Regions from separate parts of the Fusicatenibacter faecihominis genome, predicted to be linked through region 1. Evidence: predicted binding sites of a transcription regulator. Region 1 holds the regulator's gene; the other holds the start of a gene.

What was found. The regulator HrcA, encoded in region 1, represses chaperone genes, less so after heat shock. The targets are predictions, from matches to a motif close to TGTTAGCACTCNNNNNNNNNGAGTGCTAACA.
Region 2: htpG (molecular chaperone HtpG) is a predicted target of HrcA. The motif match lies at 2,329-2,359, and genes of this name have one in related genera.

Annotation. Positions count from the first base shown of each region.
Region 1 covers NZ_JAJEPR010000023.1:12,712-16,458, reverse strand. The annotation lists gene dnaK (molecular chaperone DnaK) at 1-716, opposite strand, end outside; gene grpE (nucleotide exchange factor GrpE) at 802-1,395, opposite strand; gene hrcA (heat-inducible transcriptional repressor HrcA) at 1,425-2,465, opposite strand; gene LKD71_RS12475 (SGNH/GDSL hydrolase family protein) at 2,729-3,433, shown strand; gene hemW (radical SAM family heme chaperone HemW) at 3,658-3,747, opposite strand, start outside.
Region 2 covers NZ_JAJEPR010000014.1:33,013-36,759, reverse strand. The annotation lists gene htpG (molecular chaperone HtpG) at 170-2,236, opposite strand; gene LKD71_RS09670 (DUF5721 family protein) at 2,385-2,882, opposite strand; gene LKD71_RS09665 (DegV family protein) at 3,167-3,747, shown strand, end outside.

The DNA of each region.
Region 1 (3,747 bases):
TTCTCAGCTGCCTCTCTCAGTCTCTGGAGAGCCATCTTATCGTTGGAAAGGTCTACACCCTCAGTTCTCTTGAACTCGGAAATCATGTAGTCGGTAATTTTCTGGTCGAAGTCATCGCCGCCCAGGTGGTTGTTACCAGCGGTTGCCAGAACTTCGATAACGCCGTCACCGATCTCGATGATAGATACATCAAAGGTACCGCCGCCCAGGTCGTATACCATGATCTTCTGCTCATTCTCGTTGTCCAGGCCGTATGCCAGTGCAGCTGCGGTCGGCTCGTTGATGATACGTTTTACATCCAGGCCTGCGATCTTACCTGCATCCTTGGTTGCCTGACGCTGTGCGTCGTTGAAGTATGCCGGAACGGTGATAACTGCCTCGGTTACTTTCTCACCGAGATAGTTCTCAGCGTCCGCTTTCAGTTTCTGAAGGATCATTGCGGAGATCTCCTGCGGAGAGTATTTCTTTCCTTCGATCTCTACTCTGAAATCGCTTCCCATATGTCTTTTAATGGAAGAGATAGTTCTGTCAGAGTTGGTAACAGCCTGACGTTTTGCAGGCTCACCTACCAGTCTTTCGCCTGTTTTTGTAAATGCTACTACAGACGGTGTGGTTCTGGAACCTTCTGTATTTGTAACAACTACCGGTTTTCCACCTTCCATGACTGCTACGCAGCTATTTGTTGTACCTAAGTCAATACCAATAATCTTGCTCATGATCAATTCCTCCTGTACTTATTTGCTTATTGTCTATATCTGAAATCCGCTTTTCGCGGATGAACCTGGATGAATCAGACATCCATCAGTTGGCTACCTTTACCATACTGTGGCGTACCACGGAATCGTGATACATGTAGCCTTTCTGAAATTCCTCTATTACTACATTTTCGCCCTGTTCGTCATCCTCCACATGCATCACTGCATTATGGAAATTCGGATCAAAGGGCTGGCCGACAGCCTCGATGGGTTTTACTCCCAGCTCATCGAATACGGTGAGCAACTGTTTGTAAACCTTATCCACACCGGCCACGAAGGGGTCTTCCTTCTGATCTTCGGGAACAGATGCAAGACCGCGCTCGAAGTTGTCAACCACCGGAAGCAGTTTCTCAACCACGCTTTTTGCACCCATCTCAAACATTCCAGATTTTTCTTTCTCGGTCCGTTTGCGGAAGTTATCAAACTCAGCCATCTGGCGTCTCAGTTTATCGGTAAGATCTTCAATCTGAGTATCTTTTTTGTCTTTCTTTTTCTTTCCAAAGAAGCCTTTTTTCTCTGAAACATTTTCCTCTTCGGTCTCTGTTCCCTCCGCATGTTCTGCCTGCTTCTCAGTCTCTTCTGCGGTCTCCTCTCTGGTTGTCTTTTCTTCCTCAGAAGCTTTTACTTCTTCGGAATCCATTGTTTTCTTTGTTTCCTCAGCCACGTTTGTTACCGCCCTTCTTTGTTCTTATTAAAAATCAGATCCAGCTGATTGGTCAGCGTTTTCAGATTGTCAACCACTTTTTCGTAATCCATTCGCTTCGGTCCTACGATGCCGATCGTACCTCTCATGCCTTCGCCCAGCTCATAGGTAGTAGTTACCACGCTGCAGTCCTTCATGGTCTGCCCCGGCGTCTCATTGCCGATGTAAACCTGGATGCCGGTATCCTCGCCGTCCTTCATGTCTTCCATGAGGCTTGCGAGCTGCTGCTTATCCTCAAAGGCACTGATGAGAGCGCTGGCCTTCGTGCTGTCCGCCAGCTCCGGGTACTTGAAAATGTTCGTCGTACCGCTGGTGTAAACCTCCAGGTCGTCATCCATCTGAATGGCCTCTGCCACCGCATCCAGCACGCTGTTGATAACCTCACTATGGATGCCCGCCTGCTCTTTCAGTTTGGCGATGGTGGAAAGATTGATCTCTTCCATCGTCAGGCCGTTCAGGCTGGTGTTCAGCAGAATGTTCAGCTTCAGGATCGTCTCATTGTCCAGGCCGTGGCTGATGGGAATGACTTTGTTCTTCACCACATTGCCTTCCGCTACCACAACCGCCAACAGCTGATCTTCGCTGATCACCGACAGCTGGATAAATTTCAGCTTCGTCCGGTGATACTGAGGCGAGGTAATCATGGTGGCGTAGTTGGTATTGGCTGCCAAGACCTTGGCCATCTGCTTTAATACCAGTTCCATCTTGTCCTGCCGCTGGATCATGAGCTCCTTCATCTCGGTGACTTCCTGCTCCTTCTCCTTCATGAGCTGATCGACGTAAAACCGATAACCCATATCGGAGGGAATCCGTCCTGCCGAGGTGTGAGGCTGAATGATGTAACCCATCTCCTCGAGATCCGACATTTCATTACGAATGGTTGCGGAGCTTAACCCCAAGTCTGCATATTTGGAAATCGTTCTGGAACCTACCGGCTCTCCCGTTTCCAGATAGTTCTGGATAATCGCATGTAGGATTTTCTGCTTGCGCTCATCAAGTTCCTGCATTCTCAAGGTCTCCTTTCTTCTAGAGAGTGAATCTTCTGTGGTCCGCCCACATCCTTTCGGATGTTGTTAGCACTCATCTCTATAGAGTGCTAACATCTATGTACATAACATATCACCAGACCCCACCTTTGTCAATAGGCATTTTCAGTTTTTTTGTGAAAAAAATGTGAAACATCGCTTTCTTGACAGCGACTTCCAGCTGAGATATATTTATAGTAACTACAAAGAAAGGCGCCGTCTTACGAGACGGCAGAGCGTATTCTATGAAAAAGAGAAAAAAATCCGGCTTTGCCAACTTCGGTATCCTGCTGGCAGTCCTGACGATCCTGGTGCTCCTTGCCGGAGCCGTTTACCTCACCTTCTACATGAGCGGCAAGTCCATCAGCGTCCTGAAAAACGGCTTCAGCGGCGATATCATCACGATCCAGGAGCCTGACATCTATATCACGGAGACGGAAGGCGCCGCAGGCCACAGCTTCATCTTTGTGGGCGATTCCCGGACCGCCGGTATGGCGACCGCGGTGAAAGCCCATGAGCCCTCCGACACCTGCCGCTTCATCGCAAAGGAAGGCGAAGGCTACGAATGGCTGAAAAATGAAGGTACCAGCGAACTGGCCGCCGCCCTTTCCGAGACGCCAGATACCACGGTGATCCTGAATCTGGGCGTCAACGATATCACAGAAGCTGACGCTTACATTTCCTATTATAAACAGCTCTTCGCTTCTTATCCCGGCACCGATTTCCATCTGATGTCGGTAAATCCGGTCAGCGATGACTGCCCCACCGTCACCAACGCGGCGATCGACGCCTTCAATCAGAAGATCAAAGCAGCTTTCCCGGATGAGTACCTGGACGTTTACAATTATCTTCTCACCGGTGATTTTTCCACGGTGGACGGCCTTCATTACACGGACAGCACTTATCTTTCCATTCACTATTATTTAGCACAGCGAATATTAAGTAACTGACACCTTGACTTGTCTGATTTTTCATCTGCTGCGTTGTCGTCAATCGACGTAGCCACCGCTACGCCTCATTCCTCCGCCTTGCATATGAAGAAATCATCCGGCGTCAATGTATCAGAAACTTAATTTTACTGTACCAGCCAATCGTCTGACCGCCGCCTGAGCTTAAAACAATCTAAAAAAGACAGCTTCTCTGCTTTATGACAAGCAGTGAGGCTGTCTTTTCTTTATGATAATAGAAACTCCGCCAGTACCGGGTTGGAAAGATCGATGCCGCGGCTCGTGAGCCGGACAAAATCGCCCTCCTCCTCGATGAG
Region 2 (3,747 bases), on a different contig from region 1:
TGAAGAACAGATCGCTACCGGAACAAGCGCATACATATTTGCCGGAAAAGCAGTGCATTCTGACCCTGATTTTATCAGTATAGCAGACAAATCTTTAAAAGAAAAGAGCGGAGACAAAAAAATCCGGGACTCCTTTTTGGGGGAATCCCGGTCTTATTTTTCTTAACGCTTATTTGGCAAGAAGCATCAGGATCTCGTTGCTTCTGGTGATAAACTTGGTCATCTCATCCGGATTCAGCGGTTTGTGGCTTAAGAGAGCCAGATCGTAGAGCTGTTCACAGAACATCGGAACATTCTCAGAATCTTTGTGCTCAAAGATGTACTGAACCAGCTTGTTGTTGGCATTCAGAACCAGGGTCTCGGTGGTGCCGAACATGGAGGGATCCATACCTGCCATGCCGTACATCTTCATCATATCCTGCATTCTGCGGCTCTCCTCGGACAGAGTTACCATGGAGGAGATATTCTCATTTTTCAGCTTCTCTACCTTGACTTCCAGCTTATCTTTGCCCAGAGCCTTGCGGAAGAGCTCAGTCAGAGCATCGGTCTCATCCTTCAGCTCGTCGGCGGAAACTTCTTCCTTGAAGTCATTGGTCACATCTGCATCGATACGCTGGAAATGGATATTTTCCTTCTCTTTCTCACGCTCGATATGGGTGATAAAAGCGGAATCAATGTTGTGTTTCAGGATAACGGCGTTCATACCCTGCTCCCGGAACATGTTGATGTACTGGCTCTGCTGGATCTCATCGGTCACATAGTAGATCGTGGTCTGCGGTTTCTTCTCGTCCTCTTTCTTCTCAGCGGAATCGGTTGTCTCCTCGGCCTTTTCCTCGGTTTTTTCTTCCTCAGCCGGTTTTACGGATGTGATGTAATCCGGGAAAGTGAAGTATTTGCCGTTCAGATCTTTCAGCAGGGTGTAATCCAGGACTTTTTCGCTGAATTTCGGCTCTTTGATGCAGCCGTATTTGATGAAGGGGCTGATATCGTCCCAGTATTTCTCGTAGTTCTCACGGTCGGTCTTGCACATACCGGTGAGCTTGTCTGCCACTTTCTTGGTGATATAATCGGAAATCTTCTTCACGAAACCGTCGTTCTGCAGAGCGCTTCTGGAAACGTTCAGCGGCAGATCCGGGCAGTCGATGACACCCTTTAAGAGCATCAGAAATTCCGGAATTACCTCTTTGATGTTGTCGGCGATGAAGACCTGGTTGTTGTAGAGTTTGATGGTTCCCTCGATGGAATCATACTCGGTGTTGATCTTCGGGAAGTAGAGGATACCTTTCAGGTTGAAGGGGTAATCCATGTTCAGATGGATCCAGAACAGGGGCTCCTTGTAATCCATGAAGACTTTGCGGTAAAATTCTTTGTACTCTTCCTCGGTACACTCGTTGGGATGCTTGGTCCACAGCGGATGGGTATCGCTGATGGAAACCGGACGTTTGTTGATCTTTACCTGATCTTTGGCCGGGGAAACAACAACGGTCTCTTTCTCACCCTTGTCATTTTCTTTCTCTTCGGTCTTTGCATCCTCGTGGATGTGCTCAACTACCACATCGTCGTCGCGAAGCTCGCTCTCGTCGATGGTTTCGTACTCCTGGGGAGCGTTGGCCTTGCTCAGGAAAATCTCGGTCGGCATGAAGGAACAGTATTTCTCCAGTACCTCGCGGACGCGGTACTCATTGGCGAACTCCACGCTCTCCTCATTCAGAAAAAGGGTGATCTCTGTTCCAACGGTTACCTTCTCACCGTCGCCGATGGAATACTCGGAACCGCCGTCGCACTCCCAGTGAACGGGTTTTGCTCCTTCTTTATAGGAAAGGGTATCGATGTGAACGTCGTCGGCTACCATAAATGCAGAATAGAAGCCCAGTCCGAAATGGCCGATGATCTCATCGTTGTTTGCTTTGTCTTTGTATTTCTCCAGAAAGTCGGTAGCGCCGGAGAAAGCGATCTGGGTGATGTATTTTTCTACCTCATCCTCGTCCATGCCGAGACCGTTGTCAATGAATTTCAGGGTCTTGGCATCCGGATCGCAGATGACTTCGATTTTTGCCTTGTAATTGTCCGGGAAGGTGTACTGGCCCATGGCTTCCAGCTTTTTCAGTTTGGTGATGGCGTCGCAGCCGTTGGAAATCAGCTCACGGACAAAGATATCATGGTCGGAATAGAGCCATTTTTTTATGATCGGGAAAATATTTTCACTGTTAATGGATAAATTACCGGTTTTACTCATATTGAAACACTCCTTTTTTTCTATAGATCGACGGGCTCTCTGGCCCCTGCTGTTTCTCAGTGTAATACCTTTCCAGTGAAAAGTCAAGAGAAAATCAGCACTCAAACAAGGTGAGTGCTAACAAAAATCTCTAAAAAATATAAAGTTTTTATAAAGTCGTGAAGGGAATCCCGTGTTTCCGGAAAAAAGCCGCCGCCAGTTCGTCCCAGAGCTGGGAGAGGGTCTTATCGAGGGAGAAGGTTTTCAGGGAGGTGCCGGTGGTAACGGTGAGCTTCTGTCCGTCATAGAGGACGTTCAGGAAAAGGCCGCCGATCTCCTCGGGCCGGATAGAAAGGTGGTTCTGAAGGATGAGTTTTTCCACATTTTTCGGAGCGAGAGAGAAGACGATTTTCATGGCGAGGGGCGTCTTCTTTCCTTTAATAAGGGAGAGGGCAAAAGGCCGCAGCTGTTCCCAGTAGGAGTAGGTGGTAAGTTCAGCCATTTCCGCCTCATCGGAAGAAAAATAGTCTTTATGCAGATGACCGTCGATGAAAAAGGTGTTAAAGGTCGTGATAGAAGCCTCCGTCAGAAGAAAGCGGTCGAAGGTGTTAGATAAGAGAAGATGGGACATGAAGCTCTTCACGTCCTGGATCTGAAATGCGCGCATGGATAAAACCTCCGGAAAAATCATTTCCTATATCATAGCCCGAATTCCGGGATTTGACAAGTTTTTAAAAAAAACTCTTTTCAAACCTCTGGGGATATGCTATGATGAGGTAGTATTTAAAACTACGTTTCGTAACAGTTCAGAACAGAAGCTAGCGATAGCAGCGATAGTGCGAAGCACGGGGTGATGAGTCCCGGTGGGACTCGTTTATCACCGACCGAAGCGGAGCGAAGAACTGTGGCTTTGTACTGAACGATAGAAATCCATATTTGGAGGAATGATATATGAGCTTCAAGGTAGTAATTGACAGCTGCGGCGAACTGACCGACGAGATGAAAGCCAGCGGCTGTTTTGAGACGGCGTCTCTTATGATACAGGTAGACGATCACAATATTGTAGATGATGCAACTTTTGACCAGGCAGATTTCCTGAGACGGGTGGCGGCCAGCCCCAACTGTCCGAAATCCTCTTGCCCTTCCCCGGAGGCCTATCGGGCTGCTTTTGACTGTGACGCGGACCATGTGTTTGCAGTCACCTTATCCTCAAAACTCAGCGGTTCCTACAACAGCGCCGTTCTGGGAATGAACCTTCTGAAAGAGGAGAAGCCGGACGCAAAAGTTTATATCTTCGATTCCCGTTCCGCTTCCATCGGCGAGACCCTCATCGGTCTGAAAATCCAGGAGTGCGAGGAGCAGGGACTTCCCTTTGAGGAGATCATCGACAAGGTAGAAGCCTATATCGACAGCCAGATGACCTGGTTTGTTCTCGAAAATCTGGAGACCTTACGGAAAAACGGTCGCTTAAGCAAAGTGAAAGCCTTTGTGGCAACGGCTCTTCGGATCAAACCGGTGATGGTATCCACGCC